DNA from 4 places in the Mangrovibacillus sp. Mu-81 genome. Region 4 is predicted to be linked to each of the others. Evidence: riboswitches for the same ligand, from Rfam matches in the RefSeq annotation. Region 4 holds a riboswitch; each other region holds the start of a gene.

Region 1 (5,500 bases), on a different contig from region 4:
TCTCCGATAAAGAGAGCTCATTGAACCATTTCTTTACCGCTTTTTTATCGACGATTTTATCATCACCGGCCTGCAGCACGAGAAGCGGCACATCGGGCAATTTATTTAAATTGACCGTGGCAAGCTTGATGGCTTGTGCGAGCTCCCTGTACCAGCGCACGGATACCTTTGTGATATAAAGCGTATCGTTGCTGTCAATTTCCCTCACATCTGCATTTCTGGTCGCCATCTCAACCGTCAGGCCGGATGGGAACTTGACCATCGGGGCAATCTTATTCAATCCGTAAGAAAGAAGTTCGATCGGTTTTGAAGGACCATCCACCAGCCCCAGACAAGGAGATGACAGAATGACTCCGGCAATGTTCACATGAGATTCCTGCAGCATGCGAACGGTAATCAGGCCGCCCATGCTGTGACCAAGGACGAAGACAGGCAGTTCAAACTGATAGGCGGCCTGAACCCAATCTTTTACCTCGATTATATATTCGTCAAACGAATCGATATGTCCTCTTTGTCTCCTGGACGTCATCCCCTGTCCCGGCAGGTCACCCATGATGACATGGAAACCTGATGAGCGCCACATTTCAATGAGCCAGCCGTATCGGCCATGATGCTCCATTGCTCCATGAATGATGACGATGACTGCCTTTGCCTCTTGATCTGTTTCCCATTTCCACATGGCAAATCCTCCTTAAATGTTTCTCAAATTGTTCGTATCTGCTACCATTATTATAGTAAATATTATTGAAAGGGGTAGTGAAAAATGCTCTATCCATATAAAGATAATAAACCAACGATAGCTGAATCTGCTTTTATCGCCGATTATGTAACAATTTCCGGGGACGTCGAAATCGGGGAAGAATCCAGCATCTGGTTCAATTCCGTCATCAGAGGGGATGTGGCAGCAACCAGAATCGGACGAAGAGTAAATGTTCAGGACAACTCCATTCTTCACCAGAGTCCCAATAATCCGCTGATCCTCGAAGACGAAGTAACAGTCGGCCACGGAGTCATTCTACATAGTTGTAAAATCAGAAAAAAGGCCTTGATCGGGATGGGATCGATCATCCTCGATAATGCCGAAATCGGCGAAGGTGCCTTCATCGGTGCCGGCAGCCTGGTTCCTCAAGGAAAGGTCATCCCGCCAAATACTCTTGCCTTTGGACGTCCGGCAAAAGTGGTGCGTGAATTGAACGATCATGACATCAGTGAAATGAAGCGGATTTCCAGGGAATACGCCGAGAAAGGTCAATATTATAAAAGCATCAAACCCTTTTAAGTCTTATACTTGTGATACCCAAACCACCTGCTGATTACTCGTGTTAAATTACGGGATGACTCCGTTAATTAGAAAAGCGGAAGGGCTTTGCTCAGAGGCGTGTGGCATAAGACGGACCGGCCAGGAAGGCGCGGACGGTTTGGCTTATGACATGTGCCTCTAAGCCCTGGAGCTGGACAATTCTCGAGTTAAATTTACTCTTTCTTATCAATTCAAAAAAACCAACACCCATTTCAAGTGTTGGTTTTTCTCATACCTGTTATTACTTTAGAGCCTCAGCCTTCAATACATCAGCTTTGTTTGTACGCTCCCATGGAAGATCAAGATCGTTGCGGCCAAAGTGTCCGTAAGCAGCTGTCTGCTTGTAAATCGGACGGCGAAGGTCGAGCATTCTGATGATTCCTGCAGGGCGCAAGTCAAAGTTGCTGCTTACGACATCAACCAATACATCTTCAGAAACTTTGCCTGTTCCGAATGTATCCACTGAGATCGATACCGGTTGTGCTACACCGATCGCATATGCCAATTGAACTTCACATTTTTCAGCGAGTCCGGCTGCTACGATATTTTTCGCTACATAACGAGCAGCATAAGCTGCTGAACGGTCAACTTTCGTTGCATCCTTACCAGAGAAAGCACCGCCGCCGTGGCGTGCATAACCGCCGTACGTGTCAACAATGATTTTACGGCCAGTAAGTCCTGCATCCCCTTGAGGTCCGCCAATAACGAAACGGCCAGTCGGGTTGATGAAGTACTTTGTTTTTTCATCAATCAGTTCTTTTGGAACAACCGGCTCGATGACATATTCTTTCAGGTTACGCTGGATTTGCTCCAGTGAAACTTCCGGATGGTGTTGAGTTGAGATAACGATTGTATCGATGCGGACTGGCTTATCGTTCTCATCATATTCAACCGTTACCTGCGTTTTACCGTCCGGACGAAGGTAAGGAAGAACTTCTTCTTTACGTACTTCGGTCAGCTGGCGTGAAAGTTTGTGTGCCAGTGAAATCGGAAGAGGCATAAGCTCTTTCGTTTCATTGCAGGCAAATCCGAACATCAGGCCCTGATCACCGGCGCCGATTGCGTCGATTTCAGCATCAGACATTTGTCCTTCGCGTGCTTCAAGCGCTTGATCTACACCTAGTGCGATATCAGCAGACTGCTCATCGATCGATGTAAGTACGGCACATGTTTCTGCATCGAAACCATATTTCGCACGGGTATATCCGATTCCGCGGATTGTTTCCCGAACGATTTTTGGGATATCGACATACGTATTTGTAGTGATTTCACCTGCAACAAGTACAAGACCTGTCGTGACAGATGTTTCACATGCTACACGGGCATTCGGATCATTCGTGAGAATAGCATCAAGAATGGAATCGGAAATTTGATCACAAATTTTATCTGGATGTCCTTCCGTTACGGACTCAGATGTAAACAGACGACGTTTCGTTGACATTAAGGTTCCTCCTTAAGCATATTTGCCGGTCTTCACCGACAAAACATTCAAACAGATACGGTACTCATTTCCCTAAGTAGTATGAAGTAAACATGGTTTTTTTATAAGGAAAACGCCATGATATAAAAACATGACATTTAATCACTTGTGCTCCACTATAAAACAGAAAAAACCCTTCCTCTCGAAAAGCATAAAGAGGAAAGGTTTCACATCATAGCCGCGCCTTTTCTCTCTTATCGTTCAAGGTTATCCACCTTGCCTCAGTTTAGCACCTTCGCTTCATGGGACCTTCCCCATTCGGAAAGATCAAGAATCTATTTAGCAGGTTGCTGGGTTTCATAGGGTCTGCTCCCTCCACCAGCTCAGGATAAGAGTATCCGTTCAAGGTACAATAATAACGTTAACAATACAGGGTGTCAAACACTTTTTTATAAGAAAAGATTAACAGCAGGCATCCCTATAATCTCTTAATCCATTGAACCAGATCATGAGTGACATTTATATAAGAAGAAAGGAAGAAACGTGGGTAAATGTATGAAGAAATTTTCATGGATAAGCATAAACTGCTTAGATAGGATGAAATCCGTTATATTTTTTAAGAAAATTGTTACAAATTTAAGTCACATAATAAAAAACATCTAAATAGTATAGACTAATAAATTGATTGTGTTATACTATTTTTGAAAAGAAACAATAAAGGGGTATTTAAATTTATATAAAGGAAGGGTTCTAATGAATTCAGTGAGCATGTCTAATGAGTTAACAGAATTACTTAACGGTCAAAACATCAAAAATCAACTATCTGTTTCACAATTAGTGGAAAAAGTTCTTCATAGAAATGAAGGCGCTTTAACTTCTTCAGGTGCGGTCAGAGCTGAAACCGGTAAATATACAGGGCGCTCTCCTAAAGATAAGTTCATTGTCGAGGAGCCTTCAACCAAAGATAAAATCGATTGGGGATCTGTAAATCAGCCGATCTCCGCTGAATCATTCGATAAATTATATCATAAAGTTCTTGAATACTTAAAAGAAAAAGAAGAAGTATTCGTATTTAACGGATTTGCCGGTGCAGATCCAAAACATAGACTTCCAATCCAGGTCATCAATGAATTTGCATGGCATAATCTCTTTGCCCATCAACTGTTCATCCGACCGGCTGCGGAAGAGCTAAATTCACATAAATCTGAGTTCACAATCGTTTCAGCACCTAACTTTAAGGCAGACCCAGCTGTAGACGGCACCAACTCTGAAACTTTCATCATCGTTTCATTCGAGAAGCGGGTCGTACTGATTGGCGGGACTGAATATGCAGGAGAAATGAAGAAATCCATTTTCTCTGTCATGAATTACATGCTTCCTGAATCCGACATCCTTTCCATGCACTGTTCTGCAAACGTAGGGCGTGAAGGTGATGTAGCGTTATTCTTCGGCCTTTCCGGTACCGGGAAAACGACTTTATCAGCCGACCCCAACCGCCGTCTGATCGGGGATGACGAACACGGCTGGTCCCCGAACGGCGTATTCAATATCGAAGGCGGATGCTACGCGAAATGCATTGGTCTGACACGTGAGAAAGAACCTCAAATCTATGACGCCATCCGCTTCGGATCCGTGTTGGAAAACGTAGTGCTCGATGAAGACTCGCGCATTCCTGATTATGAGGATAACACATTGACTGAAAATACACGTGCTGCCTACCCGCTGCAGGCAATGGATAACATAGTGGAGCCAAGCATCGCAGGACACCCAAATACAATCGTATTCCTGACTGCGGATGCATTCGGGGTATTGCCTCCGATCAGCAAGCTGACGAAAGAGCAGGCAATGTATCACTTCCTTAGCGGCTATACATCCAAACTGGCAGGAACCGAGCGCGGCATCACTTCGCCGCAGGCAACTTTCTCAACATGCTTCGGTTCTCCGTTTCTTCCGCTTGCTGCGACCCGTTACGCAGAAATGCTCGGAAAGAAAATCGATGAGCACAATGCTGAAGTGTATCTCGTCAACACCGGCTGGACTGGTGGAGAATATGGTGCAGGCAGCCGCATGAAGCTCTCCTACACACGCGCGATGGTGCAGGCAGCACTTGAAGGCGAACTGACAAACGTTGAAACCGAAACAGACGAAATCTTCGGCCTGAACATTCCAGTCCATGTACCGGGAGTACCTGATGAAGTCCTCCTTCCGATCAGAACATGGTCAAATGAAAAAGCGTACAAAGTAAAGGCAGCCGAACTTGCACGCCAATTCAACAACAACTTCAAGAAGTTCACAAACGTACCAGCTGAAATCGAAGCCAAAGGCGGACCGGCAGTAAAATAACGATGATCAACCGCAACTGATCAGTCAAACACTTTCCAAGTGTCTGGCTGGTCGGTTTTTTTGTTTGGAATAGGAGATAAATTCAATTTTCCTGCTTTCCGGCCTGTTTCTAAATAAAAAAGAGGATTTCTCCTCTTTTCCCTCAGGTTATAAGCCTTTCTTCCTGCCCGTTATCAGATTCCATAAAAACACGACCAGGGCAACGACCAATAATATATGGATGATGGCTCCGCCAATCTTAAAGATCAACCCTAACAGCCACAGGACTACCAGTATTCCAATGATGGTCCACAACATGTTTACCGCCTCCTTCATCATGTATTGATGCTAACTTTCCCTATATTTCATTTTTTAAAACAAACTTAAAACTTTAATTCACATAACACTTTACTAAATATTAGAAATTTTGGTAATATATCAATTAAAACTTATAAAAG
Region 2 (5,500 bases), on a different contig from region 4:
GTGGATGTCCTGATATTGGCGGCACTGGAGGATCAAATCCATAAAGACAATATGGAAAAAGTAAAGGCGGGAATCCTTGTGGAAGGAGCGAATGCACCCGTCACCACGGAAGCCGACGAGTTCCTGAGTAAAAAAGGAATCATCATCGTTCCGGATATCCTTGCCAACGCCGGAGGGGTCATCGTCTCCTACTTCGAATGGCTGCAGGGGAGGGAAACCCAATTCTACTCGGAAGACGAGGTATTCAGACTCCTCTTCGAAAAAATGCAGGCAACCCTGGATACGGTCCTTCCGCCATTCTTCGGAGACCCGTTCCCGCTGCGCCAGAATTGCTATATCCATTCAGTGACCAAATTGTCTACCCTGCTATACAGACAAGGAAAGCTTTATTGAATTAACGTGTTGAGGGACGGAGATTTAGCGAAATATCCCTTCCCGTCTCTTTATGTTTATGTAAATGCCTACCGGGTAAAGGATTTATAGAATTAATAACTTTGAAAGGAGAGATTTCAGTATGGCAGAACGACATACGAAGAAGCTTCCCTACAAAGGGATTAATACGGAGAAGAACAATGGATTAACGGATACGCAAGAGGTGCTTTGGGCGAAAGAGTTTAAGCGCGCGACGAAGGCCGGGTATCCGGATGAAGTGAAAAGTGATCGCGGATAATTGCGTTAATTTGGAACCTCTGTGAACCGTATTTTGTTTTACGGTTTGCAGGGTTTTTTTTGTTTTGTCCGATTTTTGGGGCAGGGATGGTGCCAGGCACAAAATGCCTACATTGTTCCAGGCCCAAAACGGTGAGTTTGTACCAGGCATACAGAATCCCGAATTGATGACAGGCACAAAACACAGATATCGTGCATGGCACCACACCCCACTCCAAAAATCTCTCCTATCCAAACATTTTTCCCTCCAAAGGTATCCTTTTCCTCCCCCAATCTCTATATAGAAGGTGAAGGGAGGTGAGGCACAATGGCAACGGCGGATTTGAAAGCAACGAAGCTGAGATTTGCGTTTAACGATGGGATGGATGAGAAAGGAAATCCGAAGTATAAGTACAAATCTTACAGTTACATCAAGGGTTCGGCTACAGCGGATGAAATGAACAGTGCGGCTCAGTCACTCGCAGGTCTTTCTGAGAAGAACCTGTTCAACGTGGAAAAGATCCAGAATTTCGATATCAACGCGTAATGATCGTTGAAATTTAATGGGAAGGAGGACTATTAATAATGGCAAAAGTACTTGAACTTCAATTTAGAACGGATACAGGGAAATCGGCGAAAATCAGCCTCAACGACCCGATTGACCCGATTGATACCATCCAGGTGAAAGCGGCAATGGACAACCTGATCGCAACCGGCGTATTCGGCAGCTCAAGCGGCACACTGGTTAGCGTAGAAGGAGCACGCGTGGTTGAACGTAATGTAACGGATTATGAAGTTTTATAATAGATGAAGTAAGAGGCTGGGACAAAAGTGTTTTAGTCTATGTAAAACCCGAACTGATTTGAATTCCAGGATTCAAGTATGTTCGGGTTTTTTAATTGTTTTATTCAACAGTTCATTTGTTTTCAGTCTGTCCCAGCGGTTGATTGGAGTGCAAGACGAGGACTCCTGCGGGAAAAGTGACTAATGTGAGACCTGTCCAGCTCCGGCGGCTAGAGGCTCGAGGTCATAAGTCAATCAAGCCAACAAGGCAAAAAGCGCCTTTCCGGCTTGCTCGTCTTATGCTTGTCGCCTCTGAGCAAGCCGCCTCCGCTTTTCTAATTGTCCAGCTCCTGGGCTTAGAGGCACATTTCATAAGGCGACTCGTCCAAGAAGGCAAGGAACACCTTCGTTGCCGATTCGCCTTATGCCACACGCCTCTGAGCAAAGCCCCTCCGCTTTTCTAACCCGCAAGAGCGAATGCGATGAGGAGGCTCACGGGTCACCCGCGGAAAGCGAAGTCTTGCACGGAAATCATTAGCGGTATCTAGAGTCAACACTGATAATGTTCGAATTAGTAGTTGTTTTTTTGTTTTGTCCCAGCCTCTTCAAATTTGTTCAGTTTGTTCAGACGGCTGTTTGACAAACAAATGACCCTCATGGGAACGGCCATGCAAATTTAATCAAACGTTTGTTTAAACCCGCCAACCCCTTGTCGCAAAAGGTTTCCAGACCTTAATCATACGTTTGTTTAAATTTTTTGGATTGAAAAAGCTAGACCCTATTTTCAACAGCAGATGTTACAAGGAACATACTTCAAATGCAGCCGCCACCCTTAAAAAACTTCTCCACTGACTCTAAAGCAAAGAAACCGCTTACACAAGCATCCGCCAAAATCTCTTGTTGACTTTCCATATCAAACCATATAATATCACCTATAAGATAAAAAATTCGAAAATTAAATACTTTCAATTATCAAGAGTGACCGAGGGATCAGGCCCTATGACGTCCGGCAACCTCCAATGTGGAACGGTGCCAATTCCTGCAGAATGAATTTCATTCTGAGAGATAAGTCGAGATACATGAGCGATGCTTCTTTCAGTAATTGAAAGGGGCATTTTTTATTTTTAAAAGTACTGCAGCTTGGTTTAATAGGTAGAAATAAAAGGGGTGGTCAATGTGATTGAAATCAAAAACCTTGTAAAAGAATACAAGACAAAAAAGCAGACGATACTCGGTGTGGATAACGTTTCTGTCACCATACAAAAAGGGGAAGTCTTCGGCATCGTCGGCTACAGCGGTGCAGGGAAAAGTTCTCTCATCCGTTGTCTGAACCTGCTGGAAAAACCGACATCGGGTGAAATCATCATCGACGGACAGGATTTGACGAAGCTTTCTTCCAGGGATCTCCGTCTTGCACGACAGAAGATCTCCATGATTTTTCAGCACTTCCACCTCATCAAAGCGAAAACGGTGTATGAGAATCTTGCGTTCGCATTAAAAGCTGCCAAGGTCCCAAAGGCAGAAATCGGGCCGAGGGTGAACGAACTTTTAGAAATGGTCGGGTTAAGCGATAAAGCCCAGGCCTATCCCGCCCAGCTGAGCGGCGGGCAAAAGCAGCGCGTCGGAATTGCGAGGGCGCTTGCGAACAAGCCATCCGTGCTGCTGTGCGATGAAGCGACTTCCGCACTGGACCCGAGCACGACGAAATCGATCCTTAAACTATTGAAAGACATCAACAAACAGCTTGGATTGACGATCGTCCTCATCACGCACGAAATGGAAGTGGTGAAAGAAATCTGCGACAGGATGGCTGTCATGCAGGATGGCAGAATCGTTGAAGAAGGGGCGGTATACGACCTCTTTGCCAACCCGGTACAGCCGCTGACAAAGCAGTTCATCGAAAACATCCTGCAGTTTGAATTGCCGCCGCACTTATTGAACAGTCGGACAGGGAAATTGATCAAGATCCAGTTCAAGGGCTCGATCGCTGAAGAAAGTGTGGTATCGGAAGTATTCCAGAAATACAAAGTACGCGGCAATATCCTGCATGGGAAAATAGAATACATCCAGGAAACCCCGCTTGGGATTTTTATCATGGAGCTGATCGGCGATGAAGCTGAAATACAGGCGGCGATCCGCTACATAACCGCCAAAACACAAAGCCTGGAGGTGCTGGACCGTGCTGCCTGAATCATTGATTACGATTTTACCAGAGTTGAATAAAGCATTCCTCGAAACCGTCTATATGGTCGGCATTTCACTGGCTATCGCAATTTTACTCGGGATGCCGCTCGGTGTTCTGCTTTTCGTGACAGACAAGGGGCTTTTTTTACAGAATGGGTTCGTTAAGAAGATCGTCGGTTTTGTGGTGAACATGGTCCGTTCGGTTCCATTCATCATTTTATTGGTTGCACTGCTGCCGCTTACGAAACTATTGACGGGCACGACAATTGGACCGACAGCCGCATCCGTTTCATTGTCAGTTGCGGGGATCCCGTTTTTTGCAAGAATGGTTGAAACAGCACTGCGTGAGATCGATAAAGGTGTTATCGAAGCATCGGTGTCGGTCGGGGCGAGTCCATGGATGATCATCAAGGACGTCCTGCTTCCGGAAGCGAAACCGGCAGTCATACAGGCGATCACGATTACAACGATCAGCCTTGTTGCTTATTCCGCCATGGCAGGAATCGTAGGGGGAGGCGGAGTCGGCGATCTCGCCATCCGTTTCGGCTACTACCGCTACGACAATACAGTGATGATTACCACGGTCGTCGTGTTGATCTGCCTGGTGCAGCTCATCCAGTACACAGGGGATATTTTTGCAAGATTAGTAGATAAAAGATAATCAATTTAGGGGGAAGATTTCATGAAAAAGTGGATTTTATTTTTAGCAGCAGTATTAATCGTCAGCTTACTTGCAGCCTGCGGAGGCGAAGAGGCAAGCTCGGGGGAAAAGAAAGAGATAACCATCGGGGCGACATCCGGTCCTTACAGTGATATGGTTACAAAAGCGATCAAACCGGGGCTGGAAGAGAAAGGCTACACGGTAGAGGTGAAGGAATTCAGTGACTATATCCAGCCTAACAATGCATTGGCACAGGGTGATCTTGATGCGAATCTGTTCCAGCATAAAATCTACATGGAAACATTCGCAGAACAGCACGGCATGGAGCTTTCGGAAGTCATCGTCGTCCCGACAGCACCGATGGGGATCTACTCGAATAAATTCGATTCTCTGGATACCATCAAAGAAGGCAGCGCCATCTCTATCCCGAACGACCCGACCAACGCAGCACGTGCATTCCAAATCTTAGAGGACGCAGAGCTGATCACGTTGAAAGAGGGGACCGACCCATTGACGGTTTCTGAAAAGGACATCGATAAAAACGTGAAGAACCTTCAATTCAAGCCGATCGAAGCGGCTCAGCTTCCAAGAGCGGTCGAAAGTGTCGACTTATCAGCAGTACCGGGCAACTACGCACTTGCGGCGAAAATGGACTTACTGGATGCATTGCAGCTTGAGAATATGCCGGACCAATACCGCAACCGAGTTGTCATGAACACGAAAGACGTCGACTCACAGATCGCGAAAGACATCAAGGCGGTGGTTGAAGCCGATGAGTTTGAGAAGACTATTGATGAAGAATTCAAAGGATTCGGGAAGCCGGAGTGGATGGAATAGAGTTAGTTAACAGCCTAATAGTGAGGGACGGGCATCCATTTGCCTGTCCTTCTTTTTTATTTTTTTGCTTGTTCCAGCAGTTGATTGAAGTGCAAGACGAAGATTCCTGCTGGAAAAGAGAGCCAGGTGAGACCTGTCCAGTACCGGCGGCTAGAGGCTCGAGACATTAGTCTCTGAGTGAGCAGCATCCACTTTTCTGATCCGCAGGTGTTTGTGACGAGAAGGCTCACCGGCTACCCGCGGAAAGCGAAGTCTTGAGCGGAGATCAACAGCGGTTCTAACAGAGTAAAAAGTATGATTAATCCAGATATTGTTCGAATTTAAAAGTAGAGTTATTAAGTTATATCCCAACCTCATTTAAACTAAGGTTGAATGCAGATTTACAAT
Region 3 (5,500 bases), on a different contig from region 4:
ATGAAATGCTGATGGCTTCGCAAGGATCCAGTAGTCAGCTGATCATGGTCAACGTCAGCTCAGGGGCAGGGAGCAGACCTGTTTACGGCTGGAGTACGTACTGTTCCACGAAAGCGGGAATCAATATGCTGACAGAAACCGTGAGCCTGGAGCTTTCAAAGAACGGGAGCCGGCATAAAGCCATTGCTTTCAGTCCAGGGGTAATGGATACCGATATGCAGGGTACAATCCGTTCCTCTTCGGAAGAATCATTTGCAGATGTAGAAAACTTTAAGAGATACAAAGAGCAGGGCATGCTGAGAGACACGGATACAGTCGCAGAGGTCCTGGTGAAGCTTGTAACCGAAACAGAAATCGAATCAGGCAAGCTTTATCATGTGAATGATTTATTGTAATTCTGTATTGACAATACAAAGAAAGAGACAAATCTCAATTAAATGAGATTTGTCTCTTCTTTTTACGAGCGTACTGTGCTCGGTTCGGCTGCTTTGGATCGTGTGAACTTCGGCAGTGCGAATCGGATCGCCACCAGACCGCATACTGCTGTCAGGATTGGATAGAAAGCATATGGAATAACGCTTACTGGTGATATTCCTGCCGTTTCTGCAACCAATAATGCCTGTGCTCCATAAGGGATCAGGCCTTGAACGGAGCAAGAGAATATATCCAGAATACTAGCAGACTTACGGGCGTCTACTCCATAATTGTCACCGATCTCTTTTGCCAGCGGACCTGCAATGATAATAGAAATCGTATTGTTCGCCGTGCAAAGATTCGTTGAACTGACAAGTCCTGCTGTTGCCAATTGTGCTCCCTGCGGTGATCTGATCCTGCGGGTGGCAAGATAAAGCAGCGCCTGGATGCCCCCGTTATAGCGGATAAGTTCAACCACGCCGCCGATCAGCACAGTCAGAATGACGATTTCCGCCATGCCGGTCATTCCATCGGCAATGCTTCCGAAATAACTGGCAGGTGTAAAGCTTCCATCAATAAATCCGATGATTCCGGAAAAGACAATTCCTCCAAATAAAACCACGAACACATTCAAACCTGCCAATGCACCGATGATGACTCCCAGGTAAGGAAGGATTTTCACCCAATTATAGGTCTGTGCGTCTACAGTTGAATGATTTCCTGCGGTTATAAAGAATAAGATCACCATCGTAAGAATCGCTGCAGGAAGAACAATAAAGAAATTCACCTTGAATTTATCTTTCATCTCCGTTTTCTGTGTACGCACGGCTGCTATCGTTGTATCAGAAATGAACGATAGATTGTCACCGAACATCGCTCCTCCGATGACAGTAGCCATCGCAATAGGCATGGCGATGTCAGTACCTGAACTGATCCCGACACCGATTGGGGCAAGTGCCGCGATCGTACCCATTGAAGTACCCATGGATAGTGAAACGAACGCTGCAATTAAAAATAATCCAACAATCAGTAGATTTTCTGGAAGTACAGATAGGGCAAGGTTCACCGTTGAATCAACGGCGCCCATTTTTTCTGCTACTCCCGAGAACGCACCGGCTAAAAGGAAGATGAAGACCATGATCATAATATCAGGGTGTCCTGCACCTTTAGCAAAGCGTTCCACTTTAGCATTCAGAGATTCCTTTCGATTCATGAGAAGCGCCGCAACAGCAGCGATAATAATGGAAACTAATACTGGGAAAGCGTAAAAATCTCCTGAAAGGATTCCCGCACCCAGAAAGAGTGAAACAAATATGAGTAATGGCAATAATGCCGACAGTTTACCTTTTTCTTCAAACATTCGAACAACTCCTTTTGACAATTGGCTTTCGTGATGAATTTTTATGGGATGGACATTTACCGGCAATACTACTTCAGGCGACGAATGTTGACGGCGGCCAGCAAGCCTGTCCTATCGGTACCAATTTCAACGACCTTTCATTATCCGGGCCGATAAAATAGTAACGATAAAAATAAAAAACCTCTTCAAATTAAGAAGAGGTTTCCAATATGAGAAACACTCTCCTTATCTTTCAAGCATCTCTGCTTGCTGGATGTGGCACAGCACTCGAATTGAGTCCGCTGCCGAGACATCACAGGGCCAGTCCCTCCGTCTCTCTGGATAAGAAGAATTATCCTATTCATTTGTGAAATTATACTTACATACTTTAAGACGTTTAAGAAAAAAAGTCAAACGGGAATTTGTTTTCCTTTTCTAAGGGACAGCGAAATCAGTGCATCCGTCATTGTTGAATGGGAATCTGGCAAGTTGATTACTATGGGATTTTTCCATCAAATCAGCCGTTCAACAGGTGAAAAGATGTATCCAGAAAAAGGAATGATTTTATTTACAATTACCTTGAATAGGACTAGTATTATAGGGATAAAAAAACATCTGGGGGATACGGAAGTGGAAAGAACGATACGAAATCAAGTTTTTACACTGCAAGGTTTTTACTTTTTAACCTTTTTTGGAGTGGGGAGTTTATATCCGCTGTTAAGTGTATATCTGAGTGAAAGTGTGGGATTGAATGGATACCAGATCGGGACAATCATGTCGATCGGGCCGATCATGATGATATTCTTTCAGCCGGTCTGGGGGATGGTAAGTGACGCGACCAACCGGCCTACACAGGTGCTGGCCTTTACTTCATTGGTTGCCGGCATATTTGCCCTCGGGTATCTTATAACCGATCTTTATTACGGACTGCTTCTGATTGCAATACTCGTTGCAGTTTTTCAGAGTGCGATTATCCCGGTTTCAGATAGTATCAGTCTGAAATATACGAGTAAAGTCCGTTACAATTATGGAAATATTCGTTTGTTTGGTTCATTGGGGTTCGGTGTTGCCGTGTATGTGATGGGAAGATTATCGGAAGGTTTCATAGGACCGACCATCATTTTCTACGCCTTCTTCATCTGTCTTGTGTTTTCAGCCGTACTGGCTTTCCGTTTCCCGAAGGAACGGGCTGCGGCAAAGCTTGATTTGAAAGCTGGGATGAAGGAACTATTCGCACTGAAGAAATTTTTGATCTTTTTGGCCGTCACGTTCATGGTGTTCGGTCCGAATCTCGCGAATAATACGTACTTCGGATTATTCGTTGAAGACTCCGGCGGAACATATGCCGGAATCGGTCTTGCATTCTTGATCGCCGTACTATCCGAAGTGCCTTTCATGAGAGTGGCAGGCAGCTGGATTGACCGCTTTGGTTTATTGACGGTAGCGGCTTTGGCAGGAGCTGCGTCCTTGATCCGCTGGCTGTTCTACTTCACGGAACCAAGTCTTTGGCTTGTGTACAGCTCAGCTGTCATGCAGGGTCTCGCAATCGGTCTATTCGTTCCGGCAGGACTGCGTTATATAAGGGAAATCACCCCAGCTCATATCACAGCTACAGCGGTCACCATTTATTCGGCAATCGGAAATGGTCTGGGAAACTGGTTCAGTACCTTTATCGGCGGGTTCATTCTCGAAACATTCTCCATCTATGCAGTCTATTTATTTTTTGCACTCCTCTCATTAATCGGCATTGTCCTTTGCTTTGTATTGATGAAAGAAGAGAAGAAAGAAGTTCTTGCCTATTAACTGCGTAAAAGCTGAATGAGAAATTTTTAAAGTGGTTCTGTTTTGAAGTACAAAACATGAATGACCAGTGCTTATCGTATAGTAATTCGCACCGGAATTAAAATGGAAAATGCTTGGAGACATATTAATATGCTCCAAGCATTTTTTCATCCTAAGATTCGCATTGGTTGGCGATTTCCAAATCTACAAGAATATCCAGAAAATAAGCTACTAAAATAAGGGAAGAAACTCCTCTTATTGAGGAAACAGCACGAAAAACAGAGTAAATAGAGGTGAAAATTTCCTCTAATTACTTCAAAAGCATGAAAATGGAACGTTCTTCTTTGCCTTAACGGGAAAAACTGCCCTTATATCCCTCGAACCTAACCCTATTCTGATGGATAACGGAAAAAACTTCCCTTATTTAAACAATCAAAGACGTTACTCACAATAAAGGATGAAAAAATCTGCCTCTTTTATCTGCCTCTAGAAATCAGCACCCACCTCCTGCTAGTTAAATAGCATCCGCAGCACACCAAGTGGGATAACAATTCGCATGTGAATTTTCATGCTACATAAATAAGCTTATGACCCTGTTAAAAGGGGTTCAAAGGGCAGATTTACTTATTTCAACCGCTATATATATCAACAAAAAGAAGCAGTCTAATTCAGTTGCGAATAGGACTGCTAATCGGTGTGCTAATTTAGTTTTTAAATTCGAGATCCGAAACCGTTAAGAAATTTTCAGGCAGTTTTTTGTTCAATATTTTAATACACAGCCAGCAGCGGGAAAACGAAATCTTGCACGGAAATCATTAGCGGTAGTAAAGGAAGATATTTTCTCAAAATAATTTTCCCATTAAAGGTTTGAATTTTCTCAAAAAGAGGTACAAAAAGAAATAAGTAAAACAAATCAATCAACAAACTGCCATAAAATAAATTATTTAAATGATAAAAATGCTAACTAATCGAAAAGGAGTTCGATCACATGGATAACAACTTTCTATACTCAAAAAACAATGCAAATCTTGGAGATAAGATTGAATTTAAACGAAAGAAGCATATCGTGAACGGTGTGGTGACTTCGTTAAGAGAAAATACAGTCATCGTCAGCGTGGAAAATGATGATGCGAAAAAACTGGACCTTCCCGATCATCAGACAGTAGTTTCCCACAAAAACTATGTCATCGTGGAACGGGCGGGTGCAGAAACACAGCCGGTCTTCGTGTATGACGGCTGGAACAGTGCATTAAAAGCATAGAACTTAAAAGGCTGACCTCCCAACCAAATGGGGTGTCAGCCTTTTTCTATGTCCAGCTGCAACGATTATCGGCTGATCGATCCGCCTTCGCATTTCTAATTATCCAGCTCCGGCGGCTAGGACCTCGAGGTCATAAGCTAAATGGTCCAAGAAGGCATAAAAACCGCCTTCCAGGCCCATTCATCTTATGCTTGTCGGGTCTGAACGATCCGCCTCCGCATTTCTTATTTTTTATTCAGCCTTCCCACATACTCTTCGATCATTTCTTTGGTCACTAATTTCCGCTGCGGCACAACTCCCTGACGTGCAAGGGCATTGATCTTCTGTGTGGCGTCGTTTATTCTTCCAGTTGAAAAAATCTCGTCTGCCTGACAAAGTTTCACTGCTTCGTCGATTGCCTGTTCTCTTTCTTCGTCTAACCTCATGAATTGTTGTACAAGATGATTTTGTTTAGTGGAATGTTTGGTAATGGCCTTATGTACACTCATGTCCTCAATCCTCTCCGTCCGGAATATTCTCTGTCTTTATTATGCTTTTTTATTGATGAAATGGCAATGCTCCTTTATTAATTCATCCTGATTCACAAGTAGACCCCGCCCGGAGTTTACATTGAATGTTAAAAGTGCTGAATGAATACTAAAATATGCCAATTATTATGTTGACTTGAACGTTCTATTTTAGTAGTTTCAAAGTAAGCTGCAGGA
Region 4 (5,500 bases):
TAAATAGATTCGCAAAACAAGACAAAATAACTAGTATTGCCTGCTTTTTTGACAAAAATCGTCAAACGTCCCCGTTCAGATCATAAGCTGATATTCCCCTTCCGAAAATGATATATTCATGGGGGACATTTGGGTAGAATCCGTCTCTTAGTTCCTTCCATCCCATTTTTTTATAAAAGTGAACCGCAGCTTCATTGTCCTTTCTCGTGGTCAGCAATGCTTTTGTTTCCGTTCTGTTTTCAAGCAATGTCTTCACTAATTCCTTAGCGATACCACATCGCCTGTATTTAGGGTGGACGCCTAATTCCGCCAGTTCCATACAGTCTTCCATCCAGCTGGGATCCCCATGTAAATGCTTTGACAATAATTCATGATAGTATTGGCCTTTTTTGGAAGAATAACCGTAAATAAATCCTGCCAGCCTTTGTTCAATAACGGCGAAATATCCTTCAAAATCCGGATATTGAAAATGGCGATTAAATTGTTTTTGCATCTGCAACGGGTCTGCACCATATAGGATTTGATACAAATTGAGCATTTTAATAAAATACTCGCTTCTGATTGTGATGGGAATCAGTTCCATCGCTTCACACCTTTCGAGGGGAATGGTTGGACCGACCTAAAGGGTATTACCTTATTTTATGCATTCAATCTGAGTATGAACACCATTCTATGTTCTCTGCCGAATATGAAAGCCCTGAAACCACATGTCGCACCGGGGCAACGACATTATACAACAATAAAGGAGAAAAAGACCTGTGGCTTTTTCTCCTCTTCTTATCAATAGATCGGCACCCACCCATCTTTTGTAACAAAGATACGGATTGCCACCACTTGTTTATCATTACTCAATGTAAAATAGTGGCGAATGTTTTCCGGTACTGAAATTAAATCACCCGGGTTGAGGTGGACTTCAAAAAAGTTTCCGTCTCTCCCTTGAATGATGAATACACCATGACCACTTACGATGAATCTGACTTCATCATCGGTATGATGGTGCTCCTGCTGGAAATTTCTCAACAGGTCCTCCAGGTTCGGAGTACTTGAGGATAATGAAATGACATCCCAGGATTTATACCCTCTTCTCTCTGAAATATCTTTTATTTCTTCTCTGAACGATTCGATGATCGTGTTTTTCTCATCTTCTGTTAAATCATATTGCTCCACAAGTCCGGGATCCAATTTTGTTATATTCCAATTTTCATAGATTACACCTTGCTCATGTAAAAAAGAAATTACCTCATTTTGATTTTCCACAATTCCCTCCGAACCCTGGATCTTAATAGTTGCCATTATTTAAATCCTCCTCTTCACGTATATAAATTCAGATTCTGTAAAGATACTATCTTCAGTTGATATTGAAATAAAAACTCGCAGGCTTCAAGAAGCTTTTTGGCTTCAAATGAGTTCCTGCCCCATACAGTAATTCCATGATTTCGTATCAAAACTGCACCTTTATCGTCCCGGACGTGCTGTGAAAACTCCTCAGCCAGATCGGGGATGTGTGCATGATTGAAGATGATCGGAATCGTTAATTCGTCATCTTCTCCCCATTTATCAAAGGCTTTGATCAATTCCTGATTTCTGAATGTAATCTCCCCGGCGTCCCCATACAACTCACTCACTACATTATTTGGCACAGTATGTACATGAAGACTGCACCCAGCCCCGCTGTTCAGAAAGATTCTGCTGTGCAGCATGGTTTCGGCCGAGGGACGTACTTTCGTTTTTTCCACCGGTTCACCCATTCCATCCACCAGCAGAAAGTCTTCATCCGATTTCTTTCGCTTATCTTTACCGCTTGCCGTTACCAGAAACGTGATCGGGGAAGAACTGACTCTGATAGCAAGATTTCCACTCGTCCCCATGAACCAGTCACGTGCGGCAAGTTCTTCTTTTACCCCGGCAAGATCTTCCCATATTGATTGCTCGCATTTCATGCAGCTGCCTCCTTCTCCGGAACTAATCTACAATCGTTGAATGCGTTAATAATGTTTAAATGGATCGGTATAGCACAAAAGTATACATCAGGTTTATCCACGGGCACTAATCTCCCCTCCCCAAAGCCTCAACGCTTTATCCAGGTCGGTATGTCTTGTTGCAGCATCTGTGAGGGGAATTCCTTTCAGTACCGCATCGATAGCCTGCAGAAAGGCTGATCCTCCGGCTGAAGCACCATCGGGATGCCCGTGCACACCTCCTCCGGCATTGATGACACAATCTCTCCCGAAGTCTTCAATCAATTGAGGAACCAGTGCGGGATGGATGCCTGCTGAAGGAACAGGAAAAGTCCTTTTAAACAGATCAGAGTTCGTCAGCTCTTTGCTGATGGACAGTACTTGTCTTTTTTCTAATGCCACACTGCCGTAAGGCGAAGGGAATAAGGAGAAATCAGCACCGGTCATTCTTAATAGCTTTCCAAGCCATAAAGAATAATCAACACCGTATTGAGGTGAGGCCGCTGCAGCTCCTGCAAAAGAAGGATGAGCCATGATCGGCAGTCCGATTTCATTATCTTCACGCAGTTCCTGAAGAACATCCAGACCGTAAGAAAACACATTGAATAACAATGCATCTGCTCCAAGCTCTCTTGCCTTTCTCGCTTTTTCCCTTAAGCCTGACGTTCTTCCACTCAGATTAACGGCATAAAGGGTCCTCTTTCCAGTTACTTCATTTACCTCCTTCAGAACGTTTTTACCCTGCCTGACTCTTTCTTCAAAAGGTGTCAGTTCATTGTCAAAAAGAATTTCATCATCTTTTACCAGGTCTATCCCCCCTAGTGCCTGGGCCCTCAACTGGTTCTTAAGATAATCCTTGTCCCTCCCGATTACTCCTTTGAAAATGCTCATTACAAGTGGTCTGTTAGAAACTTTCACAAGTTCTCTAATTCCTTCAATACCAAATCGAGGTCCCGGATAACCTTTTTTCAAATCATTGGAAAAATGAATATTTCTTAACTTAACCTGGCCGTCAAGCGATAGTTTGCCGAACACGGTTGTCAAGATCGCAGGTATATCATTCGAATAATTCCCTGATGGGTACGCTATTTGAATTTCTGCCGCAGGAATCTCACCCTCTTTTTCTTTCACTGCCACAACTGTTCCCTTGTATTTTCTTAATTGGTCCTTTTCAAGTAATGGAAGATCGGTCCATGAACCGACTGTCAGTCCGAGAGCAATCCCTTCCGCTTTTTCTTGAAATGATCGACTCTTCCCTGTTATTTCGTATGTAGCAATTACTTCTCCCACTTGAGATACCTCCTGGCTGGTATAAAGTTAGAAAATCAATAAAAATACAAAAAACCCCTTCGATAAGAAGAGGTTGGCTATCACTCTATCTTATCTGTCAGCATTTACCATGCTGCAAGAATTAGCACCGTGCTTAAATTAAGTCGGTTGCCGGGCTTCATAGGGCTGGTCCCTCCGCCTGCTCTTGATAAGAATTTCTTAAATATGAATGTAATTTCAGTTGGATTATGTCATCATTTTTCAGTTCTGTCAATCTATTTATCGAATAATTTCAAATTTTCAATTCGTTTCACGACTTCTTCTAGTCTCTCTAAACTGGTCAATAACCCCACACGTACATAGCCCTCCCCATGCTCACCAAATCCTACGCCAGGTGCTACTGCAACTTTGATCTCATTAAGCAATAAGTCTGCAAATTCAACTGATGAAAAACCAGCTGGAACTTTTAGCCATGCAAAGAATGAGCCAGCAGGTGCAGAAACATCCCAGCCAATCCTTTGCAGACCGTCTATCAATGTTTTTCTTCTTTTTTCATATGTCGCAACCAATTCATCCACGCACTTTTGCGGACCGAGTAATGCAGTCTCCGCAGCTTCCTGAATGGCACCGAATAAACTTACATACAAATGATCCTGGAGAATATTAAGGGCTTCGATCACACTTTTGTTTCCAACAGCAAACCCCACTCTCCACCCTGCCATATTATAGGTTTTGGACAATGTGTATATTTCAATGCCTACATCCTTTGCTCCATCCGTTTCAAGGAAACTGACTGGCTTTTGACCTTCGAACCCAATCGCTCCATATGCAAAATCATGTACGACACAGATATCATGTTTGCTTGCAAGCGATACCGTATCCCTGAAGAATGCAGGTGTAGCAACAGCCCCCGTAGGATTATTCGGGTAGTTCAAGAACATGAGTTTTGCCTTCTGTAAATCTTCTTCTGGAATCGTTCCATAATCCGGCAGGAAATGGTTCTCTTCCTTCAGCGGCATCTTCGCCATCCTCGCCCCCGAAAGCGACACTCCTGATAAGTAATCCGGATATCCCGGATCCGGTACCAATACGGTATCCCCTGAATTCAAAAGCACTTGTGGGATTTCCACAAGACCTGCCTTCCCCCCGAATAATACAGCCACTTCATCTGCCGGGTTAATATCCACGCCATACTCCCGTTTATAAAATTCAGCTGCGGCTTCCTTAAAGGTTGCAAGGCCCCTGAATGGAGAATATTTATGGTTTCCTGGTGATTTCACTGCTTCCCTCATCGCCTCTACAATATGCGGCGGGGTAGGCTGATCCGGATTTCCCTGCCCCAAATTTATGACGTCATGCCCTTCATTTACCACTTTTTGAACTTTTTCCGTCAACGATGCAAAAAACTGCTTCGGCAGTGTTTGGACTCTTTCTGCTTGTTTAAAGGTTTTCATCATATCACCCACTACATTTTTTGAAAATTTTTTACTTTCAAATTCTAGTCACAAATGATATAACGTAAAGTAATGATTGTAAAGCGAAAATTCATATTTCTGTCAGAAGAGGTGTTCATTTGATTAAAAAAATTGGTATTGCACAAATAGATATTGCATTCGGAGATCCTGACGAGAACAAAAAACGGGTTCGTCATTGGGTGAATAAAGCAAGCGAAGCCGGTTGTGATATTGTCGTTTTCCCAGAGCTATGGACTACAGGCTATGATTTGACCAGAATCGAAGAAATTGCAGATGAAGATGCACGGGACAGTACCGCTTTCCTGACAGACCTTGCTTCCCGCCATTCCATTCATATCGTTGGGGGTTCCATTGCAAGTAAAACGAGTGAAGGGATAGGGAATAATCTACTTGTGGCTGACAAAAATGGCAGTATCGTCAAAGAATATACAAAACTGCATTTATTTAAACTCATGGATGAACATCATTACTTGATTCCGGGTAAGGAAGATGGTTTGTTCAAGCTCATGGATACTCAGATGGCTGGCATGATCTGTTATGACATCCGCTTTCCTGAATGGTTCAGAAAGCATGTCATCGACGGCGCAAAAGTGGTTTTTGTAGTGGCACAATGGCCCGCAGTAAGAATTTCCCACTGGAGAACACTTTTATTGGCCAGGGCCATTGAAAATCAGTGTTTTGTCATCGCCTGCAACCGTGCAGGCAATGATCCGAAAAATGAATTTGGCGGCCATTCGATGATCATAAGCCCATGGGGGGACGTCATTGCTGAGGGAGATCTTGATGAAGATTTGATCA

The links. A riboswitch is a leader RNA that binds a small molecule or an ion and turns the genes downstream of it on or off. The one in region 4 is predicted to bind S-adenosylmethionine.
Region 1: it holds a riboswitch for S-adenosylmethionine, as region 4 does, so the genes downstream of both, metK (methionine adenosyltransferase) here and V6B33_RS08215 (2,3-diketo-5-methylthiopentyl-1-phosphate enolase) in region 4, are expected to answer to the same signal.
Region 2: it holds a riboswitch for S-adenosylmethionine, as region 4 does, so the genes downstream of both, V6B33_RS05155 (methionine ABC transporter ATP-binding protein) here and V6B33_RS08215 (2,3-diketo-5-methylthiopentyl-1-phosphate enolase) in region 4, are expected to answer to the same signal.
Region 3: it holds a riboswitch for S-adenosylmethionine, as region 4 does, so the genes downstream of both, V6B33_RS19290 (Na+/H+ antiporter NhaC family protein) here and V6B33_RS08215 (2,3-diketo-5-methylthiopentyl-1-phosphate enolase) in region 4, are expected to answer to the same signal.

What each region holds. Positions count from the first base shown of each region.
Region 1 is NZ_JBAJHU010000014.1:34,370-39,869, forward strand. Features, by position in the region: gene V6B33_RS19570 (alpha/beta hydrolase) at 1-679, opposite strand, end outside; gene V6B33_RS19575 (gamma carbonic anhydrase) at 764-1,279, shown strand; gene metK (methionine adenosyltransferase) at 1,542-2,741, opposite strand; SAM riboswitch class I at 2,972-3,115, opposite strand; gene pckA (phosphoenolpyruvate carboxykinase (ATP)) at 3,474-5,063, shown strand; gene V6B33_RS19590 (lmo0937 family membrane protein) at 5,211-5,360, opposite strand.
Region 2 is NZ_JBAJHU010000002.1:296,368-301,867, reverse strand. Features, by position in the region: gene V6B33_RS05175 (Glu/Leu/Phe/Val family dehydrogenase) at 1-393, shown strand, start outside; gene V6B33_RS05170 (YfhE family protein) at 515-670, shown strand; gene V6B33_RS05165 (DUF1659 domain-containing protein) at 977-1,195, shown strand; gene V6B33_RS05160 (DUF2922 domain-containing protein) at 1,234-1,452, shown strand; SAM riboswitch class I at 2,398-2,503, shown strand; gene V6B33_RS05155 (methionine ABC transporter ATP-binding protein) at 2,608-3,621, shown strand; gene V6B33_RS05150 (methionine ABC transporter permease) at 3,611-4,276, shown strand; gene V6B33_RS05145 (MetQ/NlpA family ABC transporter substrate-binding protein) at 4,298-5,113, shown strand.
Region 3 is NZ_JBAJHU010000013.1:44,443-49,942, reverse strand. Features, by position in the region: gene V6B33_RS19295 ((S)-benzoin forming benzil reductase) at 1-395, shown strand, start outside; gene V6B33_RS19290 (Na+/H+ antiporter NhaC family protein) at 458-1,774, opposite strand; SAM riboswitch class I at 1,997-2,102, opposite strand; gene V6B33_RS19285 (MFS transporter) at 2,384-3,556, shown strand; gene V6B33_RS19280 (DUF2187 family protein) at 4,524-4,796, shown strand; gene V6B33_RS19275 (DUF2533 family protein) at 5,021-5,284, opposite strand.
Region 4 is NZ_JBAJHU010000003.1:214,344-219,843, reverse strand. Features, by position in the region: gene V6B33_RS08230 (GNAT family N-acetyltransferase) at 62-583, opposite strand; gene V6B33_RS08225 (1,2-dihydroxy-3-keto-5-methylthiopentene dioxygenase) at 781-1,293, opposite strand; gene V6B33_RS08220 (methylthioribulose 1-phosphate dehydratase) at 1,311-1,940, opposite strand; gene V6B33_RS08215 (2,3-diketo-5-methylthiopentyl-1-phosphate enolase) at 2,034-3,248, opposite strand; SAM riboswitch class I at 3,336-3,442, opposite strand; gene V6B33_RS08210 (pyridoxal phosphate-dependent aminotransferase) at 3,503-4,681, opposite strand; gene V6B33_RS08205 (carbon-nitrogen family hydrolase) at 4,801-5,500, shown strand, end outside.